4 regions of the Mesorhizobium sp. P2_C4 genome follow, and region 2 is predicted to be linked to each of the others. Evidence: predicted binding sites of a transcription regulator. Region 2 holds the regulator's gene; each other region holds the start of a gene.
What was found. Region 2 encodes LexA, which represses DNA repair genes until DNA is damaged. Its sites were predicted from a motif close to TGTTCNNNNTGTGTTCNG; they were not measured.
Positions count from the first base shown of each region.

Region 1: a site for LexA is predicted at 1,363-1,380, ahead of uvrA (excinuclease ABC subunit UvrA). Genes of this name have one in related genera too.
Region 3: a site for LexA is predicted at 6,634-6,651, ahead of AC1DX6_RS23295 (single-stranded DNA-binding protein). Genes of this name have one in related genera too.
Region 4: a site for LexA is predicted at 1,999-2,016, ahead of AC1DX6_RS18600 (PA0069 family radical SAM protein). Genes of this name have one in related genera too.

Region 1 covers NZ_JBFUDT010000006.1:273,104-280,462, reverse strand. Annotated here, with positions in the region: gene AC1DX6_RS23265 (ATP-dependent Clp protease proteolytic subunit) at 1-351, shown strand, start outside; gene AC1DX6_RS23260 (hypothetical protein) at 452-733, shown strand; gene uvrA (excinuclease ABC subunit UvrA) at 1,530-4,451, shown strand; gene AC1DX6_RS23250 (GNAT family N-acetyltransferase) at 4,486-4,944, shown strand; gene AC1DX6_RS23245 (DUF72 domain-containing protein) at 4,972-5,778, shown strand; gene AC1DX6_RS23240 (GGDEF domain-containing protein) at 5,917-7,068, shown strand; gene AC1DX6_RS23235 (hypothetical protein) at 7,092-7,268, opposite strand.
Region 2 covers NZ_JBFUDT010000003.1:751,783-759,141, reverse strand. Annotated here, with positions in the region: gene AC1DX6_RS16280 (ComEC/Rec2 family competence protein) at 1-1,850, shown strand, start outside; gene lexA (transcriptional repressor LexA) at 1,844-2,584, opposite strand; gene kynU (kynureninase) at 3,064-4,311, shown strand; gene AC1DX6_RS16265 (benzoate-CoA ligase family protein) at 4,330-5,955, opposite strand; gene AC1DX6_RS16260 (alpha/beta hydrolase) at 6,137-6,967, shown strand; gene AC1DX6_RS16255 (molybdopterin molybdotransferase MoeA) at 6,975-7,359, opposite strand, start outside.
Region 3 covers NZ_JBFUDT010000006.1:282,148-289,506, reverse strand. Annotated here, with positions in the region: gene AC1DX6_RS23335 (SulP family inorganic anion transporter) at 198-1,886, shown strand; gene AC1DX6_RS23330 (ParB-like protein) at 1,883-2,506, shown strand; gene AC1DX6_RS23325 (helix-turn-helix transcriptional regulator) at 2,470-3,357, opposite strand; gene AC1DX6_RS23320 (hypothetical protein) at 3,445-3,975, shown strand; gene AC1DX6_RS23315 (VOC family protein) at 4,014-4,391, shown strand; gene AC1DX6_RS23310 (MarC family protein) at 4,487-5,116, shown strand; gene AC1DX6_RS23305 (OsmC family protein) at 5,134-5,559, opposite strand; gene AC1DX6_RS23300 (DUF2306 domain-containing protein) at 5,591-5,989, opposite strand; gene AC1DX6_RS23295 (single-stranded DNA-binding protein) at 6,011-6,532, opposite strand; gene AC1DX6_RS23290 (c-type cytochrome) at 6,815-7,144, opposite strand; gene AC1DX6_RS23285 (hypothetical protein) at 7,265-7,359, opposite strand, start outside.
Region 4 covers NZ_JBFUDT010000004.1:466,273-473,631, forward strand. Annotated here, with positions in the region: gene AC1DX6_RS18595 (ribonuclease HII) at 1-617, opposite strand, end outside; gene AC1DX6_RS18600 (PA0069 family radical SAM protein) at 770-1,924, opposite strand; gene AC1DX6_RS18605 (glycosyltransferase) at 2,075-2,578, shown strand; gene AC1DX6_RS18610 (hypothetical protein) at 2,748-3,722, shown strand; gene moaB (molybdenum cofactor biosynthesis protein B) at 3,874-4,419, opposite strand; gene AC1DX6_RS18620 (4-(cytidine 5'-diphospho)-2-C-methyl-D-erythritol kinase) at 4,406-5,299, opposite strand; gene AC1DX6_RS18625 (hypothetical protein) at 5,326-5,511, opposite strand; gene AC1DX6_RS18630 (S49 family peptidase) at 5,595-6,458, opposite strand; gene AC1DX6_RS18635 (tRNA1(Val) (adenine(37)-N6)-methyltransferase) at 6,543-7,343, opposite strand; gene AC1DX6_RS18640 (putative signal transducing protein) at 7,343-7,359, opposite strand, start outside.

The sequences.
Region 1 (7,359 bases), on a different contig from region 2:
CAATATATCAGTTGCCCGGTGTCGACGGTGTGCATGGGCTTTGCCGCCTCGATGGCCTCGTTCCTGCTGATGGCGGGAACGCCGGGACGGCGCATCGCCCTGCCCAACGCCAGCATCGTGCTGCATCAGCCCCTAGGAGGCTTCCAGGGCCAGGCCTCCGACATCCAGCGCCATGCCGAGGGCATATTGCGCACCAAGCGGCACATGACGGAGCTCTATGCGCAGCATTGCGGCCGCACCTATGAAGAGGTCGAGCGCACGCTCGACCGCGATTTCTTCATGACCGCGAAGGAAGCCAAGGACTGGGGCCTCGTCGACCACGTTTTTGATACGCGCAAACAGGCGGCATAGAGCGCCGGCACCGACGAACGGAATTTGGACCGGTCGACCCCAAGGCAATTTTGGCGCCGCCGGTCTGGTTTCGCCTGGATCGCAGCACTATAGTCTTGCGATGCATTTCCGCCTGAACAGACTGATCATCGCCATTGCGATCACCGCTGCAACCTCCAGCGCGGCTTTTGCCGGGGACAGCACGGCCTCGTCGCCGAAAGGCGCCCTGCCCGGCGTGACCAGCGACTATCGCATCGCCAAGCCAGCACTGCAGCCCGAGCCCGACGATGCGGTCTCCGCCGGCGAGAACGGCACGTTCAAGATCGGCGATACCGATGTCAGGATTTCCGGCAGCATCGCCATCGATGTCGGCGCCGGGAGAACCGGGCTCCCGCGTCATTGACAGTGCTGCGGCCGAGCGACGTCGTCGGAAGCAGTGCACGTGAAGGACTGGAAGAGTGCAGCACTCACTGCCGCCCATAAAAGCAGCCCCGCCGTTGCTTCCGCAAACGGTCGGGGCTTTTTTTGGATTCCAGATCCAACCTGCCGGTAGTGTTATACCGACTTTGATTTCGGATGCTTCGCGGCATTCAGCCGACGATCCGACTAGTAGTCTCTGATTTTCGTGGGGGACGGCAGGTCACGGTTTGTCGGGTGGAATGAAGGCGTTAGAACCACATGTGTCCGCTTCCACGCACAACGCACGCTCTAAGACTTTGAATCAACCCTGGCACTTATGCCTGCCGCGGCTCCAGCCATAGGTGGAGCCTCAATGGACTATCCGGTGGCGTCATGCTCCGCTCCTGTGTCCGTTGCGATTGTCGTCAATCCGAAGCACAAATCGCAAATACCTGCGGCGTCTCGCAGGCCGCCTTGGGGCGGCGAGGCCATCGAAAGACAGCCGGCTTCGTTGACGTTTGGACACTGCTCCCCTGATTCGGCGACGTCAACCTTCAATAGCCGATTACCGAAAAAAGTGATCGCCGGGAGGTTACGTGCAAGTCAGGTTCCGCACAGGCTTTGTCAGGAGCGTGTTCGGTCTTTGTTCTTTCCGCTTGCCCGTTCGGGCGAAAGGCGGTTAAACGCTTTTGTCGAGAATTGTGGCGTCTCTCGACGTGGCGGCAAAAATACCTACATAGGGGATGGCCGGGAAAACCCCGCCGATCCCACTGACACCAGATCTGAGGCGGCGACCGGCAATGGCCGACCATAAATATCTTTCCATTCGCGGGGCGCGCGAACACAATCTGAAGAATGTCGATCTCGACCTGCCGCGTGACAGCCTGATCGTCATGACCGGCCTGTCTGGGTCCGGCAAGTCGTCGCTCGCCTTCGACACCATCTATGCCGAGGGACAGCGCCGCTATGTCGAGAGCCTGTCGGCCTATGCCCGGCAATTCCTCGAAATGATGCAAAAGCCTGACGTCGACCAGATCGACGGCCTGTCGCCCGCCATCTCCATCGAGCAGAAGACGACGTCGAAGAACCCGCGCTCCACGGTCGGCACCGTCACCGAAATCTACGACTACATGCGGCTGCTGTTCGCGCGTGTCGGCATTCCTTATTCGCCGGCCACCGGCCTGCCGATCGAGAGCCAGACGGTCAGCCAGATGGTCGACCGCGTGCTGGCGGTCGAGGAAGGCACGCGCCTGTTCATCCTGGCGCCGATGGTGCGCGGCCGCAAAGGCGAGTACCGCAAGGAACTGCTGGAGCTGCAGAAGAAGGGCTTTCAGCGCGTCAAGGTCGACGGCGTCTTCTACGAGATATCAGATGTGCCGGCGCTCGATAAAAAATACAAGCATGACCTCGACGTCGTCGTCGACCGCATCGTCGTGCGCGGCGACCTGGCGACGCGGCTTGCCGATTCCATCGAAACCGCGCTGAAGCTGGCCGAAGGCCTGGCGGTGGCCGAGTTCGCCGACAAGCCGCTCGACGCCAGCCAGACCGGCGAGGATTCGGTCAACAAGTCGAAGAACGAGACGCATGAGCGCATCCTGTTCTCGGAAAAATTCGCCTGCCCGGTGTCCGGCTTCACCATTCCCGAGATCGAGCCCAGGCTGTTCTCCTTTAACAACCCGTTCGGCGCCTGCCCGACCTGCGACGGTCTCGGCAGCCAGCGCGCCATCGACGCCAGCCTGATCGTGCCCGACGAAAACGTCTCGCTGCGCGACGGCGCCGTCAGCCCGTGGGCGAAGTCGACCTCGCCCTATTATTCACAGACGCTGGAAGCGCTGGGCAAGGCCTACGGCTTCAAGCTCGGCGACAAGTTTAGGGATATAAGCGAAGAGGCCAAGGAAGCCATCCTGCGCGGCACCGGCGAGCGCGAGGTCACTTTTCAGTATGATGACGGCTTGCGCTCCTACAAGACGACCAAGACCTTCGAGGGCGTCATCCCCAATCTCGAGCGGCGCTGGAAAGAGACCGAATCCGCCTGGATGCGCGAGGAGATCGAGCGCTTCATGTCGGCCACACCTTGCCCGGTCTGCAAAGGCTATCGGCTGAAGCCGGAGTCGCTGGCGGTGAAGATCGCGGGAAAGCACATCGGCGAGGTCACCGAACTGTCGATCCGCAGCGCCGACCGCTGGTTCACCGACCTACCGCCCCATCTCAACGATCAGCAGAACGAGATCGCGGTGCGGGTGCTCAAGGAGATCCGCGAGCGGCTGCGCTTCCTCAACGATGTCGGGCTCGACTATCTGACGCTATCGCGCAACTCCGGCACGCTGTCTGGCGGCGAGAGCCAGCGCATTCGGCTGGCGTCGCAGATCGGCTCCGGCCTGACCGGCGTGCTCTATGTGCTGGACGAGCCGTCGATCGGCCTGCACCAGCGCGACAATGCCCGCCTGCTCGACACTCTGAAGCATTTGCGCGACATCGGCAACACGGTGATCGTCGTCGAGCATGACGAGGATGCCATCCTGCATGCCGACTATGTCGTCGACATGGGACCGGCCGCCGGCATCCATGGCGGCGAGATCATCGCCCAGGGAACGCCGCAGCAGGTGATGGCCAACCCCAATTCGATCACCGGCAAATATCTGTCGGGCGCACTCGAAGTGGCGACACCTGGCGTGCGGCGCGAGCCGAAGAAGAACCGTCGCCTGAAGATCGTCGGCGCGCGCGGCAACAATCTGAAGAACGTGACGGCCGAAATCCCGTTGGGCACGTTTACTGCCGTCACCGGCGTGTCGGGTGGTGGCAAGTCGACCTTCCTGATCGAGACGCTGTTCAAGGCGGCGTCGCGCCGCATCATGGGTTCGCGCGAGCACCCGGCCGAGCATGACCGCATCGAGGGTCTCGAATTCCTCGACAAGGTCATCGATATCGACCAGTCGCCGATCGGAAGAACGCCGCGCTCCAACCCCGCGACCTATACCGGTGCCTTCACGCCGATCCGCGATTGGTTCGCCGGATTGCCGGAGGCCAAGGCGCGCGGCTACCAGCCCGGGCGCTTCTCGTTCAATGTCAAGGGCGGCCGCTGCGAGGCCTGCCAGGGCGATGGCGTCATCAAGATCGAGATGCACTTTTTGCCCGACGTCTACGTCACCTGCGACGTATGTCACGGCAAGCGCTACAACCGCGAAACGCTCGACGTTGTGTTCAAGGGCAAGTCGATCGCCGACGTGCTGGACATGACGGTCGAGGAAGGCGTCGATTTCTTCGCCGCGGTGCCTGGCGTGCGCGACAAGCTGGAGACGCTGAAGCAGGTCGGCCTCGGCTATATCCATATCGGCCAGCAAGCGACGACGCTTTCCGGCGGCGAGGCGCAGCGCATCAAGCTGGCCAAGGAACTGTCGCGCAAGGCGACCGGCAAGACGCTCTACATTCTTGATGAGCCGACTACCGGCCTGCATTTCCACGACGTCGCCAAGCTTTTGGAAGTGCTGCATGAGCTGGTCGACCAGGGCAACACGGTGGTGGTCATCGAGCACAACCTCGAGGTGATCAAGACTGCCGACTGGGTGCTCGACCTCGGCCCTGAGGGCGGCGATGGCGGCGGCGAACTGGTCGCCCAGGGTACGCCGGAAGCGATCGTCCGCGAAAAGCGCAGCTACACCGGCCAGTTCCTCAAGGAGCTGCTGGAGCGGCGCCCCGGAGGCAAGCGCGAAGCGGCGGAGTGATGACCGGACCGATTGGCGCCTGGAGAGCTTTTGCATGACACTCCGAAAAGCGCTTGCCGGTGATCTCCAAACTGTCGTCTCGCTGACGCAAGCCGCCTATGGGCACTACACCGCCCTGTTCGGCGCGCCGCCGATGCCGGTCACCGAGGACTATGCGCCGCGCATCGAGCGTGGCGAAGTCTGGCTGCTGGAGAGCGGCTCCGAGCTGGCCGGGCTGATCGTCCTCGAGCGGCATCCCGATCATGCGATGATCTTCAGTGTCGCCGTCTCCCCTGCCTTCCAGGGCAAGAAACTCGGCATAGCGCTGCTCGACTTCGCCGATGAGCAGACGCGGCTATGGGGCTTGCCGGAGGTGCGGCTCTACACCAATTCGCGCATGGAGCGGAACATCGCGCTCTATCTAGCCTATGGCTTTCACGAAACGGGTCGCCGGGCCAATCCATACCGGCCAGGATGGACTCTGGTCGACATGGCGAAAGCCGTGGACGCCTGATCTTTTTCAGCACTTGGGAGGATAGCAATGAGCAGTCAGGGAAAAATCCGTGCCGGCATGGGCGGCTGGACTTTTGAGCCTTGGGACACGTCGTTCTATCCCGACAAGCTGTCCAAGGCCAAGCAGCTGAACTACGCCAGCCGGCAGGTGCCGAGCATCGAGGTCAACGGCACCTATTACTCCAGCTTCAAGGAACCCACGTTCGTCAAATGGGCCAGCGAAGTGCCGGACGGGTTCGTCTATTCCCTGAAAGGCAACCGCTTCGTCACCAACCGCCGCGTGCTCGGCGAAGCCGGTGAATCGATGATGCGCTTTCTGGGATCCGGCGTTGCCGCACTTGGTGAAAAGCTCGGGCCAATCCTGTGGCAGTTCGCACCGACGAAAAAGTTCGATCCCGACGACTTCGAAGCCTTTTTGAAACTGTTGCCGGAAAAGCAGGACGGCGTTGCGCTGCGCCACGCGCTCGAAGTGCGCAACGACAGCTTCATCGTGCCGGAATTCGCCGCACTCGCGCGCAAATACAAGGCGGCGATCGTCTATGCCGACCACGCCAAATATCCTGATATCGCCGACGTCACCGGCGATTTCGTCTACGCGCGGCTGCAGACCGGCAGCGACGACAATCCCGATTGCTACACGCCGAAAGGTCTCGACGAATGGGCGGCGCGAATAAAGATCTGGGCGGAAGGCAAAGTGCCGACCGACCTGCGGCGCGCCGATACTGCGACCGACGCACCGGTCAAACCGCGCGACGTGTTCGTCTACTTCATCACCGAAGGCAAGGTGCGGGCGCCATTCGGCGCCATGGCGCTGATGAAACGCGTGACAGACTGACGATGCAGCTGGTGACAGACTGAAGCAGGGGAATCTCGGCTTCTTCACCGCCATCGTAACCTTATCGATACCTCCTTGCTGCAAGAATCCAGTCCGGCCAAGTCGCAGAGGATGGGCCGTCGCGGGCAAGGACGAGGCATGTCGCTCGACTACAACTCACTCCTCCTGGCAGTCGGGTTTTCCGCCGCCTGCCTGAGCCTGACGCTGTTCGGCATATGGCTGACCGCGCGCTCGGAGAAGTTCCTGCTGACATGGGCGGTCAGCGTGTTGTTGGTCGTCGCCGACGTCTTCACCTACAAGGCCTATATCGAGACACCGGGACGCGTGCTCGGCATCGCCACCTTCACCCTGCTTCTGCTCGGGTTCTCGACCATGCTTGGCGCTGCCCGCCAGTTTACGACGGGCCGATCGCCCTTGCCGAGCATCCTTCTCGGTGGCGGCATTTCGCTCGCCGCAACGCTGCCGCCCATCACCTTGGGATATGACGGGCTCGGCTTCATGCTCGAGAATTCCTTTGCAGCCCTGCTGCTGTTTGCGACTGCTTTTGAATACTGGAAGGGACGAACCGAGTTCCCCGCCCCAATCATCGGCATAGCTGGGCTCTACTCGGCCACCGCCATATCCTTCGCGTTGTGCGCCATGGTTCTGGCGCTGGACGGCAAGCTTGTCCTCGGACATGCGCCGAGCAACTGGGCCGAAGATTTGAGCCTCGTCGTCGTTATCGCCTGCATGACCGGCATCGGCGCCCTTTCGCTGGCGCTCAATCAGGGGCGGCTGGCGCAGCATCACCGCCGGGATGCCCTGACCGATCCGCTGACCGGCCTGCTCAATCGCCGCGCCCTGTTCGATCTGCATGGCGCCGCACAGATGGGCGCCTTTACGGCGGTGGTGGTGTTCGACCTGGACGGCTTCAAGGCCATCAATGATGAATTCGGCCACGCCACTGGCGATGAGGTGCTGAAGCTGTTCGCGAAGGACCTGACCGACAATCTTCGCCCGGCCGATGCCGCCGCCCGCATCGGCGGGGAGGAGTTCGCATTGGTTCTGCAGCGAACCCTGCCCGAGAAGGTGGAATTTGCCGCCGAACGGGTGCGCGCTGCCTTCGCCGCGCGCCGGATCGAAACCGAGACCCGTCCGCTGTCTTGCACGGTCAGCGCCGGATATGCCTTCGGCAGCACTGAAGGCCTGAGCTTCGACAAGGTGCTCAGCTCTGCCGACAAGGCGCTCTATGCTGCCAAGCGTGGTGGCCGCAATCGCGTCTTTGCCTCGGCGTTCCGGCGTGCGGGCTAGTCAGGCTCGCCTGGTGACAGATATCACGCCGCCAGGACGATCTCATTGTAGGCATCAAGATCGACGTAGAAGACCTTGGTGATCTCGCTGATCAGCTCGTCGTGGCCGTAGCCTTGCGACTTCAGAATGTTGATGGCTGTGATGATGTCGACGCGCTCCGTGAGCCGTCGCTTCTGGTAGTCTTCGACGAAACGTTCCATCGGCTTTCTCCTGGCCTGAATGCTCAAACGCGTTGAACACAAAACAGGTCGCAGGAGGGAAGCTAGGTGTGCTTGCTTGTGTGGAACTTGC
Region 2 (7,359 bases):
CCCGGCCAAAGCTGCGCTATGCGCCCGAGCGCGTCAGGCTTTCGGCACGGGAAATTCCCGCCGGGATGACCGCCGGCACGATAGCGACCGGCTATGTCCGGCTGTTGCCGCCAACCGGTCCTGTGCGGCCCGAAAGCTATGATTTCTCCTTTGACAGTTATTTCACCGGCATCGGCGCCAGCGGCTTCTTTCTCGGCAATCCGAAAATCGTAGCCTCCGGAGGCCCACCGCCGCTGAGCGCGCGCCTGTCTTCCTCCATCGAAAACGCGCGCGAGAGCATTGCAGACCACATTCGCGGCCAAATCGGCGGCGCCGAAGGCGAGATTGCCGCGGCATTGATTGTCGGCGTGCGCGCCGGCATCCCGGAAGAGATCAACGAGGCGATGCGGCGCACCGGCATTTACCACATCATCTCCATTTCCGGTCTGCACATGGCGCTGGTCGCGGGCACCATCATGGCGCTGCTGCGCGGCGCCTTTGCCCTGTTCCCGGATTTTTCCTCGCGCCGGCCGGTGAAGAAATATGCCGCGGCGGCGGCACTGTTTTCGATCGCGGCCTACCTCGTCTTTTCCGGCATCGTGGTCGCGGCCGAGCGCAGCTTCATCATGCTGGCGGTGATGCTGATCGCCGTGCTGTTCGACAGGGCGGCACTCACCATGCGCAATCTGGCGATCTCGGCCATCGCCGTCATCCTGGTGTCGCCGCACGAAGTGGTCGGCCCGAGTTTCCAGATGTCGTTTGCCGCCACCGCGGCCCTGGTCGGCGCCTATGCAGGCTGGTCCGACTACCGCGCGGGTAAGGCGACGTCGCCACCGCCGCGCCGCTCACCGCTTGCCTTCCTCAGCCGGAAATTCCTGTTGGCGACGGGCGGTCTGGCCATGACCTCGATTATCGCCGGCAGCGCCACAGCGCTGTTCGCCATCTGGCATTTCCAGCGTGTGTCGCCGCTCAGCCTGTTTGCCAATCTGGCCATCATGCCGATCGTCTCGCTGGTTGTCATGCCTTTCGCGGTTCTTAGTGCGTTGGCGATGCCGTTCGGCGCCGACGGGCCGTTCCTCTATGTCATGGGCAAGGGGCTGACAGCGATGATTGCCTTGTCGGCATGGATCTCGGAGCGCTCGCCGGTCGATGCGGTCGGGTTGATTTCGCTCAAGTCGGTGTTGTTGACAACCATCGCGCTGATCATCGCCACCATGGCAACGACATGGCTCAGGCTGGCTGCACTTCCTTTCGCGATCGCCGGACTGTTGACGATTTCCGACACACGCACGCCCGATGTGCTGATCTCGGAAGACGCCCGTCTGGTCGCGCTGCCGATCGGCGGCGGTGAGCTGGCCCTCAACCGGGCGCGTTCGAACGAATTCACGACCGACAATTGGAAGCGCGCCCTAAAATCCGAAACCATCGTCGAGCCCGAGACATTCGACGACAGCGGCGAGCAATTCGACATCGCCGACCCGGCTGAGCTGCCGCCGGGGTCGCCCTTCTATTGCAAGGCCGGGCTGTGCCTTGCACGGCATCCGTCCGGCGCCATCGTCGCCTATGTCGAAGACCGCAAGGAGGCGTGGAAAGCCTGTTCCTTTGCGACCCTGATCATCATCGACGACGCGACCGCCTACGACCCTTGCCGCAATCCGCTGGTCCTTGTCGTCAACAAGCGGCAGCTTGCCCGTCTGGGCAGCGCCGCAATCTTCTTCGACCCGCAATCGGCAACCAGGCCGCCGGAGATCGACTTTGCCGTCGACAAGCCATACCGCCTCTGGCATGTCCAACGAAAGTTCTCGCGCGAGGCGAGGGGCATGTCGCCCTACAAGAAGCCCGACAGATCAGCCGCCGAGCCGGCTCAGTAGCGCCGTATCAGCCCGACCAGCTTGCCTTGCACCTTGACCCGGTCCGGACCGAAAATGCGTGTTTCATAGGCCGGGTTGGCGGCTTCGAGGGCGATCGAGGCGCCCTTGCGGCGGAACCGCTTCAGTGTCGCTTCCTCGTCATCGACCAGCGCCACGATGATCTCGCCCGGGCTGGCGGTATTGGCATTGCGGATGATGACCGTGTCGCCGTCGAAAATGCCAGCCTCAATCATCGAATCGCCCTTGACCTCCAGCGCGTAGTGCTCGCCGCCCATGATCATGTCCGGCGGCACCGAGATCGAATGCGTCTGGTGCTGGATGGCGTCGATCGGCACACCGGCGGCGATGCGTCCCATCACCGGGATCGACACGGCGGCGACCACGTCGTCGTCATTGCCGGCCGAGGGCATACGGGACGGTCCTGGCTTGATTTGCCGCCCGAGGCCGCCGCCCTGGCCAAGACTGCCCTGGATAACGCTCGGCGAAAATTTACGGGCCGCATTGAGACCGGGCGCGATCGAGTCCGGCAAGCGCAGCACTTCCAGGGCGCGAGCGCGATTGGGTAGCCGACGAATGAAGCCGCGTTCTTCCAGCGCCGTGATCAGCCGGTGGATGCCGGATTTGGATGCGAGGTCGAGCGCTTCCTTCATCTCGTCGAATGAGGGCGGAATGCCGCTCTCCTTCAGCCGCTCATGGATGAACATCAGAAGTTCATGTTGCTTGCGCGTCAGCATGGCGGGCCCCCAGGGATTTCGAACCAGAATCGGAAAAACAAACCCAGAACAAACACTATCTGTTCCAGTTGTGTTCCGCAACCGTTTAAAGTTTAATGAATGTGTTAGGGCTCTGGAAATGATACCGCTGCGCCAGCGGCGCAGCCCCGCTTTCACCGGATCGCGCCTCATCGCCTTGATTCTGCTTTCGTTTGCCGCCTCTGGGTTACAACAAGGCGGCATTGGAATCGGCCGTCAGCCGGCAAAGAGGACACGGAACTGAAGCCATATCGACGGGGCGGTTTGGTTAGTGAACCGTGAACGAAACGAAGTCAAAACGCCAACCTTGGGTTGGCTTGGCTCCTGGTTTTCCACGTCTGGTCGGACAGCTTGTCATCGGTGGAACCTTGCCGCGCGATGCCAGGTGGTGGAAAAGCGCTCGTGACCGATGGATGCCGTCGTTCCAGCGTTGCGTCGAATCTTGGGGGAGCAGACAGACCATGACAGGAATTCCCGATCTCGTGGCCATCGAGGCGATGGATGCCGCGGATCCGTTGCGCGCCATGCGCGACCGCTTTGTGCTGCCGCAAGGGGTGATCTATCTCGACGGCAATTCTCTGGGGGCTGCCTCGCATGCCGCTTTCGATGAATTGCGCAAGGCAGCGACCGAGGAATGGGCGAACGACCTGATCCGCGCCTGGAACACGGCCGGCTGGTTCGATATGCCGCTCGAACTCGGCGACCAGCTCGGGCGCCTGATCGGCGCCTCGGCCGGCCAGACGGTGGTCTGCGACACGACCTCGGTCAACATCTACAAGCTTTTGCATGCCGCGATGGCGATGCGGCCGGAGCGGCCGGTCATCGTCGCCGAGGGCGACAGTTTTCCGACCGACCTCTACATGGCTGAAGGCGTGCTCTCGACAAGAAAAAACACTCAGCTACGCCTCTCGGGTTTCGACGCGCCTGATATCGAAGAGCTGATCGACGAACGCACCGCCGTGGTTCTGGTCAACCACGTCAACTACAAGTCCGGCGAGCTGCGCGACATGGCGGCGCTAACGCGCAAGGCCCAGGACGCCGGGGCGCTGATCGTCTGGGATCTTTGCCACACCGCCGGCGCGATGCCGGTCGAGCTCGACAAGGCAAACGCCGACTTCGCTGTCGGCTGTACCTACAAATATCTGAATGGCGGCCCGGGCGCCCCTGCCTTCATCTATGCGGCCGAGCGCCATCTTGCCGACATCCAGCAGCCGCTCACCGGCTGGTGGGGCCATGCCCGCCCCTTCGCCTTCGAGCCCGGTTATGCCGCGGGCATCGGCATCCGCCGGTTTTTGTGCGGCACGCAGCCGGTGCTGTCGATGCGCACGCTGAAGGGCGCGCTCGACATCTGGAACGATGTCGACATGACGGCAGTGCGAAGCAAGAGCATCGCGCTGGCCGACCTGTTCATCGAACTCGTCGAGGCCAAGTGCGGCGCTTACGGGCTGACGCTCGAAAGCACCCGCGACGGCGCCAAACGCGGCAGCCAGATTTCATTCATGCACGAACATGGCTACCAGATCATGCGGGCGCTGATCGAGTGTGGTGTGATCGGCGATTTCCGCGCGCCGTCGACCATGCGCTTCGGCTTCACGCCGCTCTATGTCGGCTACGCCGATGTCTGGCACGCGGTCGAAGTGCTCGAAGACATCTTGCGCAGCGGCGCCTGGAAGGATGCGCGCTTCGCCGTCAAGACAGCCGTCACTTGATCGGAAGCGCCGGTCTCGTCAAACGGTTTTCGGCGCGCGCAGCCGAAAACGCTGGATCTTGCCGGTCTGCGTCTTGGGCAGCGCGTCGACGAACTTGACCGACCGCGGGTATTTGTAGGGAGCGATTGTCGCCTTGACGTGGTCCTGCAGGCGTTTGACGGTTTCCTGGTTTGCCGCGACGCCTTGCACCAGCACGATATGGGCTTCGACGATCTGGCCGCGTTCGCTGTCCTCGGCGCCGATCACCGCGCATTCGGCGACGTCGGCATGCGAAAGCAGCGCCGCCTCGACCTCCGGCCCGGCAATGTTGTAGCCGGCGCTGACGATCATGTCGTCAGAGCGGGCGGCAAAGTGGAAGAAGCCGTCTTCGTCCTGCAGAAAAGTGTCGCCGGTGAGGTTCCAGCCGTCGCGGACATACTCCTTCTGCCTGACATCGGCCATGTAGCGGCAGCCTGTTGGGCCGCGCACCGCGAGCCTGCCCGTCGTGCCGCGCGGCACCTCGCGCATCTGGTCGTCGACGATGCGCGCTTCGTAGCCGCCCACCGGTTTGCCGGTCGACGCCGGCTTCATGTCATCAAAACGGTTGGAGATAAAAATGTGCAGCATTTCGGTGGCGCCGATGCCGTCGAGGATCGGCTTGCCAGTCTTTTTCGTCCATTCCTCGAAGACCGGCGCCGGCAATGTTTCGCCGGCCGAAACGGCAACGCGCAGCGATGACAGGTCGGCGCCTTCGTCCATCGCCTTCAGCATCGCCCGATAGGCGGTCGGCGCGGTGAACGAGATGGTCGCCCTGTAGGTCTCGATAATGTTGACCATGTTGGGCGGCGTCGCCTGTTCCAGCAAGGTCGCCGCGGCACCGAAGCGCAGTGGGAAGATGGCAAGACCACCGAGACCGAAGGTGAAGGCGAGCGGTGGTGAGCCGACAAAGATGTCGTCCGGCGTCACCTGGAGGATTTCGCGCGCATAGGCGTCGGCGATGATCAGCAGGTCGCGGTGAAAATGCATCGTCGCCTTCGGCATGCCGGTGGTGCCGGAAGTGAAGCCGAGCAGGGCGACGTCGTCGCGGCCGGTTTTCACCGCCGAAAAAACGACCGGCTTGTCGAGCGCCGCGCGATCGAGTTCGGCGTCATGATTGGCGGTGCCGTCGAAGCCCACGACCTGTTTGAGGAACTGGCTGTCGTTGGCGCAAGCCGCCATCTCGTCCATCAGCCTGACATCGCACAGCGCCAGCGTGATTTCCGCCTTGTCGACGATCTTGGCCAGTTCGCCGGCGCGCAGCATCGGCATGGTGTTGACGACGACCGCGCCCGCCTTGGTGGCGGCCAACCAGCAGGCGACCATTGCCGGATTGTTGGCCGAGCGGATCAACACGCGGTTGCCAGGTCTGACGCCGAAATTCTCGACCAGCGCATGCGCCAGCCGGTTCGTCCAGTCGGACAGTTCCTTGTAGGTGCGGCGGCGGCCATTGCCGATCAGCGCCGTATGGTCGCCAAAGCCTTTTTCGACCAGCCTGTCGGTCAGTTCGACCCCGGCATTGAGAAAATCGGGATAGGCAAAGCCGTCGAGCAGGAAGTCAGGCCATTGGTCCTGCGGCGGAAGATTGTCGCGCGTGAAGGTGTCGGTATGGGCTGTCGGTCCAAGCATTTCGCGGCTCTGTCCCCACCTGCTTTGTGACCATGGCATGCGTTGCCTGGACAGGTGACAACATCGCATCTGGCGAAAATTGTTTCAAGCCTAAAGGTTTTCGCCTCGAAGCATTGACGGTACCGCCCGCCATGCTCATTGCTACGCTGCAAAAGCCACATCGCCAGCGGGAGGGCGCCGGGTGCTCGAACATCACATTGCCGACTGGGACAACGCCTATGCCAACGGCGTCAACATCGCCTGCAGCGATCGATGGCCGGCGGCGTGGGATGAGCCAGCCCAGGCTGTTCGCGATGCTCTGTCGGCCAAGGGCAGGGCACAGCTCGACATTGTCTATGGCGCTTACCCACGCAACCGGCTCGATCTTTTCTTGCCGGCCGCCAAGGCCAAGGGGCTCGTTGTGTTCATCCATGGCGGCTACTGGATGGAGTCCGACAAGAGCACCTGGTCGCATCTTGCCGCTGGCGCTGTTGGTCATGGCTATGCCGTGGCGATGCCATCCTACACGCTCTGTCCTGATATACGCATCGCCGGCATCGTCAGGGAAATCGGGGTGGCGATTGGCAAAGCGGCGGCGATGGTCGACGGGCCGCTGATGTTGACCGGGCATTCCGCCGGTGGACATCTGGCCAGCCGCATGGCGACGACAACCACGCCTCTGGCGGCCGATGTCGCGCGGCGCATCCGCCATGTCGTGTCGATCTCGGGCGTGCACGATCTGCGGCCGATCATGCGCACCGGCATGAACGAGACGCTGGCAATCGATGAGGCCGAGGCGCTGACGGAAAGCCCGGCGCTGCTGCGCCCGATGGACAAGGCCCGCGTGACCTGTTGGGTCGGCGGCGGCGAGCGCGCCGAGTTCCTGCGCCAGAGCGCGCTGCTGGCCAACATCTGGACAGGCCTCGGCGCCACGACCAACTCGGTGGTCGAGCCGGACCGGCATCATTTCGACGTCATCGACGGTTTGACCGATCCCGACCATCCACTGACCAGGACCCTGATCGGCGAGTAGAGAACGTTCAGCGCAGCATCAGCACGCTGCAGGCGGCGCCCATAGCCGCGGCGGGGGCGAACGGTTCGCGCACGATCAGCCCGTTGGCGTCCGCCAGCATTCGCAGCATCGAGGAATCCTGGATGCCGAACGGCGTCGCCACCAGCGCACCGGCATCTTCCCTCATGACGGCCCGCACATAGTCCTGCCTGAGATCGTTGGCCGGCATCGCCGCGCCAAGTTTTGCCTGGCGCATGTCCTGCCGGTGGCTGCGGCCGCCGAGCCGCGCCAAAAGCGGCTTCAGGAACAGCTGCGAGCAGACTAGGCTCGCCACCGGATTGCCGGGCAGGCCGATGCACCTGATATCCCCCAGCCGCCCTGACATCAGTGGCTTGCCCGGGCGCATGGCGATC
Region 3 (7,359 bases), on a different contig from region 2:
CTAATCAGGAATCACTTGCCGCTTATATAGGAAGCAGGACCGAAACTCCAACATTCGCGGCACTTTTCCAACGACAATTTCGGTGGTAATTTCAAATGGATACCGCTGATTGCGACGATTTGGCCATAACGCATTTCGCCGCCACCAGGGCAAAAGCCTGCGATGGACTGTTTTCTCAAGCCCGAGCCGTAAGCACGATGAATTGGTGGCTGCCTTTGCGAGCGCTGAGCGGTTGGCGGCTGAGAGATCTCAATGGCGATCTGGCCGCCGGGCTCACGCTGGCGGCGATCGCCATCCCCGAACAGATGGCGACAGCACGCCTTGGCGGCTTTGCCCCCGAGGTCGGCTTTTTCGCCTTTGTCGCGGGATCGCTGGCCTTTGCCCTGCTTGGCGCCAATCGCCATCTGTCGTCCGGCGCGGATTCGACCATCACGCCGCTGTTTGCCGGCGGTCTCGCCCTCATCGCCGTTGCCGGTTCGGCGCACTATCTGGCGCTGGCGGCGATGCTGGCGCTGATGGTCGGGCTGCTGGTGGGTTTGAGCGGCATCTTCCGGCTTGGCTGGATCGCCGACCTGCTCTCGGTGCCGGTGACGACAGGGTTTCTGGCCGGCATTTCGGTCCATATCATCGTTTCGCAACTGCCGGGATTGCTCGGCCTGCCGCCCGAAAGCGGTGAGACGCTGCGCCGGGTCGCTGAAATCGCCGCCAATCTCCACCTCACCAACCCGTGGAGCTTGGCGCTTGGCCTTGGCGTGTTCGCCATCGTGTTCGGCGCCGAACGCATCAGCGCCCGCATCCCCGGCGCCCTGATAGGCATGGTGCTGGCCACCGCGGCGGTTGCGGCCTTCGGCCTCAAAGACCAAGGCGTCGAGGTGCTCGGCGCCTTGCCGAACGGACTGCCGCGGGCCAGCATGCCGCTGGTCGGCCTTGACGATGCGCAGGCGCTGCTGCCGTTGGCGCTGCTGATCGCCATCGTCGTCATGGTGCAGACGGCGGCGACCAGCCGCTCCTTCGTCGGCGAGGCGCCCGACATCAACCGCGACTTTGTCGGCGTCGGCGCCGGCAGCATTCTGTGTGGCCTGTTCGGCGCCTTCGCGGTCAATGCCAGCCCGCCGCGCACCGCAATCGTCGCCCAGTCGGGCGGACGTTCGCAGTTTTCAGGCTTGATCGCCGCGGCCATCGTGCTTGTGCTCGGCGCTTTTGGCGGCGGCCTGCTCGCCGATGTCCCGCAGGCGGCATTGGCCGGCGTTCTGATGTTCGTTGCCCAGCACATTTTGCGCTGGAAAGTGTTCGCCAATGTCTACCGGCAGGCACCGATTGAATTCGCGCTGATCCTCATCACCATGGCGGCCATCGTCGTGCTGCCGATCCAGACCGGCGTCGCGACCGGCATCGGCCTGTCGCTGCTGCATGGCATCTGGAGCGCGACACGGACACAACCGATCGAGCTGGAACAGGTTCCCGGCACTTCGGTCTGGTGGCCGCCGGCCAAGCCGGACGCAGGCGAGCAATTGCCCGGCGTGCTCGTCGCGGCGTTTCAGGCGCCGCTGTCCTTCGTCAACGCCGACCTTTTCAAACGCGGCCTTGGCGAGATGATCGACGCCAGAGGCGAAAGCGTGAAGCTGGTCGTGCTGGAAGCCAGCAACATCGTGGAGATCGACTATACCGCGGCACAGGCGCTGATCGACACCATCGCCCACTGCCGCAAGACGGGCGCGATCTTTGCCATAGCGCGCCTGGAATCGCTGCGCGCTCAATCGGCTCTGGCGCGGTTTGGCATTGCCGACCTCGTTGGCCCGCAGCGGATCTTTCACAGCGTCGATGCCGCTATCAAATCACTTGGTCCGGGGAAACAGCAGCAGCAAGAACAGGATGGAGTGCCATGATTGACCCCCGAGAACCCATTGTCACGCCGGTCCCTGTCGAGGACCTTCGGCCGACGCAGATAACAGTCGGCATGAGGGAAGTTGCGTTGAAGCGCCAGATGATCCGGGCGCAGGACGCCAAGCAGAAGACCGGCGCTTTTCTCGGTAAACACATGGTGCCGGTGGTTTTGGGTCCCAAAAATCGTAACTACGTCACCGATCACCATCACCTCGCCCGCGCGCTGCTCGAGGAAGGCGTCAAGGACGTGCTTGTGACCGTGATCAGCGACCTGTCCGCGCTCGACAAGGAAGCGTTTCTTTTCGTGCTCGACAACCGCGGCTGGATGCACCCGTTCGATGAGAACGGTCGGCGCCGCGACTACTCGGCAATTCCCAAGACAATCGGCGAGCTGATCGATGATCCTTACCGCAGCGTAGCGGGCGAACTGCGTCGGATGGGCGGCTTTGCCAAGGACACGACGCCATTCAGCGAATTCATCTGGGCGGATTTCCTGCGTCGGCGCATCCACCGCCATGCCATTGCGAAGAACTTCGACAAGGCGATGAAGGATGCGCTTGCCTTGGCCAGGAGCAAGGATGCTGACTACCTGCCGGGTTGGTGCGGACCGACCGAGGACTGACTTTGCAAGGCCGCAGCCGCGTTCGGCGATGAAACGCGGCATGCCCGATAGGCGCCGGGCGTCGCACCCATCACCTTTCGGAAGCGGCGGTTGAAGGTCGACAGATCGTTGAACCCGGCATCGAAGGCGATCGCCGAAATCGCCTCATCCGATGTTCGCAACCGTACTGCTGCCCGGTGCAGCCGGGTTCGCAAAAGAAACTGGTAGGGGGTCATCCCGGCCACCTGCCGGAACGTCCGCAGGAAATGATAGGGACTGGTAGCCGTTTCGTCGGCAAGCCCGGCAAGCGAAATCGGCCTATCGGCATCGAGTTCGATCCGCCGCACGGCTTCCGCGACCCGTTTCTGGTCGCGGCGGCTCGGCGCCCGGCCAACTGGTGCAGCGCCGGAAGCCGCAGTCAGAGCGGCGCCGGCAATGCGCAGACCAAGTTCCTCGAACGCTTCCAGATCGGCCGTTTCGCGCGCGGCCTCCGCCTCGGCCAGCAGTGATGCCAACGCCGGCAGAGGCGGCAGTCGCGGCATCTCGAAGGCTACCTTTTTCACGCCCGACACGTCGGCTGCGACCTGTTCCAGATAGGCCGGAGAAAAATGGAAGGAGAGGCAGCGGTCGCCGGCACCATGCTCGTGGCCGCATTCGTAGCAGGAACCGGGGTTGCCGAACAGAAGGGCGCCGGGCGCCAGCATCGCCGTGCCCTGGCGTGTGCGGTAGCGGAACGTGCCGTTGGCCACCGCGGCGACGCAGAAATTCTGGTGTTCTTCCTCGAACGGCCTGTCGGCGGCGCTGGCGGTGCAGACCACATCCGCGACGTGCCAGCCTCGTCCCGATGCCAGGATTTGCGTGCTCGCTGTCATGGCCCGAACTATAGCAATTTTTCCCAAGCCCAGAACCCTGCCCGGACCTAACGTCTGCAGTCTCCTGACAGCACGAAGGCAGCAACCATGACCGATTCAACCTCCTTTGCCGAAGCCTTGCACAACGATGGGCCCAATCCCGGCCTGGCTGAAAAGCTCGGCCTTTACGGCCGCTTCGTCGGCGCCTGGACATTCAACGCCACGCGCCGTCTCGAGGACGGCACGGTGCTCAGCGGGCGCGGCGAGGTTCACTTCGGCTGGGTTCTCGAGGGCCGGGCGGTCCAGGATGTGTGGATCCTGCCGGCGCGGGATGCCGGTCCCTCGCCATCGCTTGGCAAATGGACTTTCTACGGCACGACATTGCGCGTCTACGACCCGGGCAATGATGCCTGGCACATCTTCTGGAGCGATCCGCGCAACCAGTATTACAGCCGTCAACTCGGCCGTGCCGAGGGCGATACCATCGTCCAGCAAGGGGTCGACGGCACCGGCTCTGCGGTGCGGTGGAGTTTTTCCCGGATTACCGAGAATTCCTTCCGCTGGCTGGGTGAACGTTCGCATGACGACGGTGCGACATGGCGGCTGGAAGTCGAGTTTCTGGCGCGCCGCACGACCTAAGGCTGACAACCCAACCAATTGTAACAACGGAGAAAACGATGCTCGACCATGTCTCGATCGGTGTTCGCGACGCCAACGCCTCGAAGCGCTTCTACGACGCCGCGCTAAAACCGCTTGGCTATAGCTGTCTCAGCCAGTCGCCGGGCTCATTGGGCTACGGCACTGAGGCGGTGGCACTCTGGGTGAACGAAGCCCCGCGCCCGGTTGCGGCCGACACGGAGTCCGGCCTGCATTTCTGCTTCGCCGCGCCGACGCGTGGCAGCGTCGACGCCTTCCATGCCGGCGCCTTGCGTGAAGGCGGCAGCGACAATGGCGCGCCCGGCCTGCGCGCCGCCTATGGCGAAAATTACTACGCCGCCTTTGTCGTCGACCCCGACGGTTACCGCATCGAGGCCTATTGCGGCGCGGCTGGCTAGTCGGCCGAATTCCCGGGGTTGAGACGGTTTCCTCTGACCCTGCTTTGCTCTACCAATGCAAAGGCCCGGGCATGGCCCGGCGGGAGGGGTCAGAGATGCCGAGCTTCGACAGCCTGTTCAATGCCTTCGTCACCATTCTGGTGACCATCGACCCGCCTGGCCTGGCGCCGCTTTTCCTGGCGGTGACGCGCGGCATGAACCGCGAGGAACGCCAGCAGGTTTCTATCCGCGCCTCGATCATGGGTTTCCTGGTGATGGCGCTGTTTGCCGTCGCCGGCGCATCGATCCTGTCGGTGTTCGGCATCACGCTTCCGGCCTTCCGCGTCGCCGGCGGTTTCCTGCTGTTCTTCATCGCCTTTGAAATGGTCTTCGAGCGCCGGCAGGACCGCAAGGAGAAGATCGGCGACGTCGCCATCACCAAGGACATGATCCACAACATCGCCGCCTTCCCGCTGGCGATCCCGCTGATCGCCGGGCCGGGCGCGATTTCCGCGACGGTCCTGCTCTCCGGCTCGTTTCAGGGTTTTGCAGCACAAGCGGCATTGGTCGGCATCATCTTCGTCTGCCTGGCCATCACTTATCTGGTGTTCGTCTTGTCCGAGCGCATCGACCGAATCCTCGGTCACACCGGCCGCTCGATCCTGACGCGGCTGCTCGGCGTCATCCTGGCAGCACTTGCCGTGCAGTTCGTCGCCGACGGCATCAAGGCGCTGATGGCGGGGTGAACGGCAGTGCCTACTGCCTACTTCACCGCCGTATCAACGACTTCGAAGTCGTGGGTGATTTCGGCTGCCTTGGCCAGCATGGCGGAGGCCGAGCAGTATTTTTCGATCGAGAGGTTGATCGCCCGCTTGACCTTGTCGTGCGAGAGCGCTCTGCCCTTGACGACGAAATGCATGTGGATGCGGGTGAACACTTTTGGGTCGGTTTCCGCCCGGTCGGCGTCGAGTTCGACGACGCAGTCCTCGATCGCCTCGCGACCTTTTTCGAGGATGTGGACGACGTCATAGGCCGAGCAGCCGCCAGTGCCGATCAGCACCAGTTCCATCGGGCTTGGTCCCGGTGTCTTGCCTTCCGGTCCGGCCGCCGTTCCCAGCACCAGCTTGTGGCCGCTGCCGGACTCGCCGACGAAGGTGCGCTCCTCGACCCATTTGACCCGTGCTTTCACTGGACTCTTCCTTGCTAGTGCATGACGCCGATCACTGGCCGAACACGACGGTGTGCATGATGCGCCCCGGCAGCAGCGTGAAAACGCCGGCGCCGATCAGCGCGAAAACATAGAGCTTGATCATGACGCCGCGATGCTTTTCGACGCGATGGGTGTGCGCGTACCACACCGCCAGCGGCACCGTGACCAGCACCAGGATCGACAGCAGATGGATCGGGCTGAACGGGCCGACGAGACGTATCTCTTGTATCCAGAAGCTGGAGACGGCGATGACCAGCATCAGCGTCGCCCAGGCATAGCCGACGACACGATGGCGCGGCGTGCCCTTTGGCAGCGCCAGTTGCGTGGCGCCCGTCACCAATGCGGCAAAGGCCGCAAAGGCATGCCAGGGAATGGGAGGGGGCGCGGCAAGCAGCGGTCCCAGCGACATGGCGCCCTCTCCCGATAAATCTCAGAACGGGATTTCGTCGTCCAGTTCGCGCGACGAACCGCCGCCACCGCCGCTCTTGGCGCCGCCACCACCACGGCTAAAGCTCTCGCCCGGGCCGGACTGGCCGAAATCGGAACCGCGGGCAGCGCCACCGCCTGAGTAACCGCCGACCTGACCGCCCTCGCCTTGCCCGCGTGCGTCGAGCATCTGCAGCTCGCCACGGAATTTCTGCAGCACGACTTCGGTCGTGTACTTGTCGTTGCCGGTCTGATCCTGCCATTTGCGCGTCTGCAACTGGCCCTCGACATAGACCTTCATGCCCTTCTTCAGATACTGCTCAGCCACCTTGGCGAGCTGGTCGTTGAAGATGACGACGTTGTGCCACTCGGTCTTTTCCTTGCGCTCGCCGGAATTCTTGTCACGCCAGCTTTCTGACGTGGCGATGCGGATGTTGACGACCGGTTCGCCCGAATTCAAACGGCGGATTTCAGGGTCTGCCCCCAGGTTGCCCACCAGAATGACCTTGTTGACGCTACCCGCCATGATATTTCTCCGCGCTCATCCGAAACCAGATTTTTGTCGCCGCACCTTACAGGCTACGGACAATCCCCGCCTGCTGTGGCTGCCTTTACCCACAAGGTTTTTGTTCTCTTTTCGTTCTAAGTCGATCAAGGCCGGTTGTCAAGGAATGTCAGCACCAGGTAGTGTCTCAGTTTCAATGGCGGCTGGCGTGTCGGCTACTCTCTGGTCGATGGACGATCTTTGCGAGAAGATGGACGCCGTAGCGCCTAAGCCGGGTCCGCGCGGACCGTACAAAAAGGTGGCTTAAGGCGGCGGAGCTTCGACGGTAATCTTGATCGCGGAATAGTAAGCCGCAACATTGGCAATGTCTTCCTCGCTCAGGCTTTTGACGACCAGCGACATCATTTGACTCTTGCGCTCTCCGGCCTTGTAAACCGTCAGCGCGTGGACGAGATAGTCGTACTTCTGCCCGGCGAGATTGGGCACGTAATTCATTCTTCCGAGGCCATCCTTGCCGTGGCACGATTGGCATCGCTCCATGACTTTCCGGCCGGCGGTGCTGTCGCCTGCAGCCTGCGCAAATGACGAGGTGACCACGAGGGCAGCCAGGCCAAGGACAAGTTTCTTGATCATCGAAGTCCTCCCCTCAGTGTTAAGAGTGATCTTTTAGATCGGACGACAAGGCACCCTACACCCGGCGAGACGGGGTAGCGAATCTTGCATGGTCGAAGATCGGAAATTCAAACTGAGACACTACCCAGCACCAAGGCTCTTTATCCCGGCATTGTCTGGCGTGCCTGCCTTGCGGACAAGTGCCGCGGTCGCCAGCAACGACGCCATGTCGGCAA
Region 4 (7,359 bases), on a different contig from region 2:
AGCCGTGCCACCGGTCCGTGCGCTTCGATCGCCGTGCGATGGCGGGCGGTGGCGTAGCCCATATGAACCTGGAAACCGTAGTTCTCGTGGTGGCTGCCGCAGCCGCACATCATGCGGTCGCGCATCACCTTGGCAACGATCGAGGCGGCGGCGATCGACTGCGAGCGCTGGTCGCCCTTGATCAGCGCGCGCCCCAGGCAAGGCAGGCCCGGCGGCACGTCGCGGCCGTCGGCCAGCGCCAGTTTCGCCTGTATGGGCAGGCCGACCAGCGCGCGGCGCATCGCCTCCAGGCTGGCCTTGAGAATATTGCTGCCGTCGATGCCTTCCGCACTGATCGAGGCCATCGACACACCGAAGGCGGAACCGAGGATCTTGAGAAACAGAGCCTCGCGCTGCAGGTGGCTGAGCCGTTTGGAATCGTCTAGTCCTTCGGGAATGTTGGCGGGATCGAGGATCACCGCTGCCGCCACCACTGGCCCAGCCAGCGGTCCGCGACCGGCCTCGTCCATCCCCGCCACCGGCCACAGGCCTTCGGCCATCGCCTTCGTCTCGAAGGAGAAGTCGGGCTTCTCGACGATTTCGAAAAGAAGCGGAGAATCGGAACGCGCGCGAGCCATGTTGCGGCGAGGTTCGCATCGGCTCCGATTCTCCGCAAGTCCCTCCAGGGTCAGGTGGGGCAAGACCGGGAGGGCACCGTCTGCAGGCCGGGGGACAGGCCGGACGGGATTTCTTCATCTGCCGGCCAGCGAGGGCAGGCAGATGATGATTTTTAAAGCAGCATCAATTGCTCGGTTGCGTTGGCGGCGGCGACGAACTGGTCGGTCCGAAGCGTGCGCCGCTCGGCATTGAGGCCAAGCCGCTTGGCGGCGATCTCGAAACGCCGGCCGATCTGCCAGGCATAGGGGCCAGCACCTTTCATGCGCTTGCCCCATTCCGAATCGTAGTCCTTGCCGTCGCGCATCGAACGGATCAGCGACATCACATGGCGATAGCGGTCGGGATAATGGCGCAGCAGCCAGTCCTTGAAGATCGGGCTGACCTCCAGCGGCAGGCGCAGCACGACATAGCCGGCCTCGCGTGCGCCGGCAGCGCGTGCCGAATCAAGGATGCGCTCCATCTCCTGGTCGGTGAGGCCGGGGATGATCGGCGCCACCATGACGGAGGCTGGAATGCCGGCGTCCGAAAGCTGCCTGATCGCCTCCAGCCGCTTGGTCGGCGTCGAGGCGCGTGGCTCCATCGTTCTGGCCAGCATGCGGTCAAGCGTCGTTACCGACAGCGCCACCTTGGCCAGACCGCGCTCGGCCATGCGCGACAGGATGTCGATGTCGCGCGTCACCAGAGCGGATTTGGTGACGATGCCGACCGGATGGCCGCGCGCCTCAAGCACTTCGAGGATCTCGCGCATGATCCGGTACTGCTTTTCGATCGGCTGGTAGGGATCGGTGTTGGTGCCGATGGCAATGGTGCGCGGCTGGTAGCCGTCCTTCGACAGCTCCTTGTCGAGCAACCGTGCCGCATCCGGCTTGGCAAACAACTTCGATTCGAAATCCAGCCCCGGCGACAGGCCCATGAAGCTGTGCGTCGGCCGTGCGAAGCAATAGACGCAGCCATGCTCGCAGCCGCGATAGGGATTGATCGAACGGTCGAAGGAAATGTCCGGCGATTCGTTGCGGGTGATGATGGTGCGCGGCTTTTCGACCTGCACCTCGGTCTTGAAAGGCGGCAGTTCCTCCAGTGAATTCCAGCCATCGTCGAAGACATGCCGGCTGACCGGCTCGAAGCGGCCGGACGGATTGATGCCGGCCGAGCGGCCGCGATTGCGGTCCGGACGGACGCGCATGCCGCTCTGCTCGATCATCGCATTGGCCATCTCGGCTCGTCCTGCCCCGAAGGCTGCAATGTCCGCACGCACGATATGTTCCATTTTTGCCCTCTCCCAGGGACTGTCGGTCGGCTGTCGAATCGCTCTGTTCATGAAACTATTCCTATTTTGTCGATGAGAACAAAGCAAGAACTTTTTATGCCGCGATGCGAAAACTGGCGCCGAGCGCAGCTTTCCGCTATGCGGCTAACCATGCTCACCGTCCTGATCGAAACCCTTGATGACGAAGAGGGCCTTGCCCGCACGCTCGCCTCGCTGATCGGCGGTGCGGTCGAGGGCGTGGTGCGCGATGTCATCGTCTGCGACACCGGTTCCACCGACCAGACGCACCGGGTGGCCGAACATGCCGGCTGCCATTATGTCAGCGGCGGCGTTGCGGCCGGCATCAGGCAGGCGAAAGGCGAGTGGCTGCTGTTGCTGGAACCGGGCGCGCGGTTGGCGGAAGGCTGGATCGACGAAGTCGTCGCCCACACGGCCAGGCAGACCATGCCGGCGCGGTTCTCACGCGCTCGCGGCAGCCGCACACCGTTCCTGTCGCGGGTCTTTTCGGGAAACCGGGCGCTGGCCGAAGGGCTGGTGATCAGCAAGCGGCAGGCGACGGCCCTGTCGAAAAACGCGCGCAGCGCCGAGGCCATTGCACGCGGCCTCGCCACCAAACGGCTCAACGCCGACATCTGGGTGGCGCCGAGGAAGTGAGAGCCTACGCCTCCTCTCACCAGATTTTGCAGGGCACACTTTTATTGTGCATTGCACAAAATCTGACGCGGGCGTAGCATTCCCTCGATGCGGGATATCAGGGTTTGGGTAATGCCGGAGCGGTGAGCACCGATGCTGCGTCGGTGCCGCGTTCATACCCGAGGACCCGATGACCTTTACAAGCCCTGACAAATCCGGCGCCGCCAGCCTGGAGGCAATTGCGCGAAACGGCAGCCTGTTGCGCCGCATAGCCGCGCGGATCCCGACCTATCTGACCGATCTTCGCGAGAATCCGGCCTGGCTGCCGATGTTCATGCTGGCCCGCACCATGCCGGGGCGGCGCCTGCACTGGCTTGGCGCCAAAACGGCCAGGCCGGCACGCAACGCAGGGGATACGATGTTTGCCGGCGTCGATCGCGCCGCGGTTGTTGGCGCGTTGAAATCGGATGGGTTGTTTTCCGGGCTTGTCCTGCCGCAGGCGATCCATGAGGAAATCACCAGCTTTGCGCAGCGCACGCCTTGCTTCGGCAATTTCGACCGCCGTCTCGAATTCATGCCGGCCGATCATGCCGAGGCCGAAAAACGCTTCGGCCGCTCCTTGCTCAGCGGCCACTTTTTCGAACGTATCCTGGACTGCGACGCAGCACTCGCCATCCAGCGCGATCCACTGCTTCTCGACATTGCCGCGCGCTATCTCGGTGGCCAGGCGAAACTGATCACCACGCGCGTCTGGTGGAGCTTTCCGACCGGCGCTGCCTCGGACGCCGACAAGAACCTGGCCTCGCTCGGCAAATACCATTTCGATCTCGACGACTGGCGGATGCTGAAATTCTTCTTCTATCTGAAGCCTGTCGATGCCGACACCGGTCCGCATGTCTATGTCAGAGGCAGCCACAAGCGCCGCGCCCTCAAGCATCAGCTGACGCTGCTCGTCGGCCATCCGGCGCGGGACGTGCTCGGCGTCTATGGCGACGAGAGCCCGGTCACGCTGACCGGCGAGGCGGGTCTCGGCTTTGTCGAGGACCCGTTTGGCTTCCACATGGGCACCGTGCCAACGCGCACGCCGCGGCTGATGATGGAGGTCGGCTTCGGCGTTTCACCACCCTCGCGCCGGCGTTTTCATGGCGAGCCGGTCATTCGCTAAAACCGGATTAAGGTGTGTTGAGATTCTGGTCAGGCCGAGCCGAAAACGACGGTTTTCGAGAACCGGAGCGGAGCGTACTTAAGGTACGTGAGCACCGGAAGCGCAGAAAGCCGTCGTTTGCAGGCCGGCATCACCTGAATATCAACACGCCTTACTTGCCGCGCCGCAGATGCTCATCCAGGCGCGGCATGATCTCGACGAAGTTGCAGGGCATGTGCCGGTAGTCGAGCTGTGGCTTCAAAATGCCGTCCCAGGCATCCTTGCAGGCGCCGGGCGAGCCCGGCAGCACGAAGACGAAGGTGGCGTTGACGACGCCGCCCGTAGCCCGGCTTTGGATCGTCGAAGTGCCGATCTTGTCGTAGGAGATGCGGTGGAACACTTCGGAAAAGCCGTCCATGCGCTTTTCGAAGATCGGCTCCAGTGCCTCCGGCGTCACGTCGCGGCCGGTGAAGCCGGTGCCACCGGTGGTGATCACCACATCGATATCCTTGTCCCGCGACCAGGCTAAAACCGTGTCGCGGATTTTGTCCCGGTCGTCAGTGACGATGTCGCGCGCGGCCAGGATATGGCCGGCTTCAGTGATGCGATCGGCCAGCGTCTGGCCGGATTTGTCGTCGGCAAGGCTGCGCGTATCGGAAACGGTCAGCACCGCGATGCGCACCGGAACAAAGGCGCGGCTCTCGTCAATTCTGGCCATCAGCTCCCTCCGATGCGATGCTGCGCGTCGCGGCGACAAACCAGTTCGGTTCACGGCTGCGGATTTCGGCGGCCGCGCGCTTGGCCACATTGCCGGTCTCGAACAGTCCGAAGCAGGTAGCGCCGGAACCCGACATCCGCGAGAACCCCGATCCGGCCCTGTTCAGCACCGAGAGCGCCCTGCCGATGGCGGGCAGGATGGCGCTGGCCGCCGGCTCAAGATCGTTGCGGGTGATCTCCAGCCAGTTGCGGACGCTGTGAAAATCGAAACTGCGCGGCAGCGGCGGCAGCCCTTCATTGTCGCGACGGGCAAGGGCTGCGAACACATCGGCGGTGGAGATGGCGGTGCCGGGATTGACCAGAACCAGCCCGAGGGCGGGAAAATCCTGCACCATCGACAGCTCGTCGCCAACGCCGCGCGCGATCAGCGGTTTTGCCGCAAGGCACATCGGAACGTCGGCGCCAAGCGAGAGGCCGATGCGCGCCAGTTCAGCCTCGTCGATGTCCAGTCGCCATGTCTGCGCCAGCCCGCGTAGCACCGCCGCCGCATCGCTCGAGCCGCCGCCGACGCCGGAGGCAACCGGTAGGTTCTTTTCGAGCCGGATGGTCACCGGTGGCGTCTGCCGGACGCCGGCCGCCTTGCGCAGCGCATCGCGCGCTTTCACCACCAGATTGTCGCCGTCGAGAGGCACCGCGGCTGCGTATTTGCCGGACACCGAAAACTGATCGCTGTCGGCAAGCGCCGTCTCCACCCTGTCGCCGAAACGGGTGAACACGGCCAAGCTTTCGATCAGATGGTAGCCGTCCGGCCGCCTGCCGGTGACGTGCAACGCCAGGTTGATCTTGGCATGCGCATGCCACGTCCGGGCGTCGGAATTCACGGTCTCGGCGGCGAGGGAAATGACGGTCAGTCCTTGGCCAGGCGGTATTCGCCGGTCTTCGGATCCTTGACCAGCGTGCCCATCGTGCCGTTGGCCGCCTGCTTTTCAGTGCGCCGTATCTTGGCCGTCACGCGCTGCGCTTCCCTGACGAAGGAACGGTATCCGACATAGGCCAGCGCCCCGACAGCGGCGAAGAAAATGATCTGTGGCATGTCAAAACTCCTCCCTCGCAGGGCTGGCAAACGCGGCCGGTGGGGTCGGTCAAGCACTCATGCTAGACGTTTTCCACGGTTTTTCAAAGCCCGAAGCGCGCCCACAGCGCGCGTTCTTCCGCCGCATCGACCACGCCGGTCGCGGCGGCGGCGGCAATATCCGGCGCCGAAAAGCCCTGGCTCGAACCGAACAGGCCGAACCGGCTGAGGAAGCCGCGCGGCGTCGTGATCAGCTTGAGCTGGGTTTTGGCGCCGAAACGTGTCTTCAGCACGGTGCGCATGTCGCCCAGCGCATCGACCAGGCCAAGCTCCAGCCCCTTCTTGCCGGTCCAGAACAGGCCGGTGAACAGGTCCGGGTCGTTCTTCAGCTTGCTGCCGCGCCGCTCCTTGACCAAGTCGATGAAGGTGTCGTGAACCTCGAGCTGCAGCGCCTTCAGCCGTTCCACATCTTCCTTCTTCTCCGGCTTGAACGGGTCGAGCACCGCCTTGTTCTGGCCGGCAGTATGGACGCGCCGCTCGACGCCGATCTTCTTCATCAGTTCGGGAAAGCCGAACGAGGCCGACACCACGCCGATCGAACCGACGATGGAGGACGGATCGGCAAAGATCTCGTCGCCGGCGACCGCGATCATGTAGCCGCCCGACGCCGCCACGTCCTCGACGAACACCAGAACCTTTTTGTTCTTCTCGGTTGCCAGGTCGCGAATGCGTTTGAAGATCAGCCGCGACTGCACCGGCGAGCCGCCAGGCGAATTGATCGAGATGGCGACCGCGGGCGCGTCGAAGGAAAACGCCTTTTCGATGAGACCGGCGGTCGAGGCCAGCGACAGGTTCTGCCGGAACTGGCCGCCGCCCGACATGATGGTGCCGTGCAGCCGGATGACCGGAACGGTGACGACGGTGGAGCGCCAGGATTTTGGCAGCAGGCGGTTCAAAAGGCGTTTCACGAGGGCACTATCTCCGGTCAATTGCTCGAGCGCATGTAGGGATTCGCCGGCCAACGGCAATGCCGCCGCACCGGCTGGGCAAAATCAGTCGCCGAACAGCGACGCCAGTCCGTTGTTGATCATCTCGGTTCGTTCCGATGGCCCATCGCCCGATTGTTCATGCAGCATCAGCGGCGGGCGGATCGACAGTTTGCCGCGCGCGCCGAGTGCCGCCCTGACGACGATACGGATCGCCGCCGCCTCGGGGCGAGGATGCACTGCCAGCATTTCGGCGTCGCCGAAGCGGCCTGAAATCGCCTCGAGCAGGACGCCGAGCTGCTCCGGCCGCGCGATGACGGCAAGCCCGCCGCGCGGCCTGGCCACCGCCGCCGCACTGCGGATCCAGCTCTCGAACAGCCCGTCCTCCATGACATGCGCCTCTCTCCTCAAGCGGTCGGGCGTGGCGCGGTCCTCGGCGGCATTGAAAGGCGGGTTCATGATGACGAAATCGAAGGAATTGTCGGCAAGGCCGGCTTGCGTTCGCGCCCGGCCCGACAGCGTGACATCGGCTGTCAGCACCGAGCCGCGGTTGCCGAGATGCGCATTGCCGGGGTGGGCAAGCGTGGTTGTGGCGAAGGCTGCCATTTCGGCGGAGCGTTCGACCAGCACCACCTCGGCTGCCGGACAGCGCGACAGCACCGCCAGCCCGGCGGCACCCGCACCGGCGCCGAAATCGGCGAGGCGCCCGGTAAAGGCGGATGGAACGGCAGCCGCCAGCATCATGGCGTCCATGCCGGCGCGATGGCCTGCCTGCCGCGGCTGCACCAGCCAGAACCGCCCGCGATGGAAGGCGTCGACGGTGTGGGCCGGCGTGTCCGGGACGGAGGCGGCTGATGACGCGGCCATTATTTTTGACGGATCT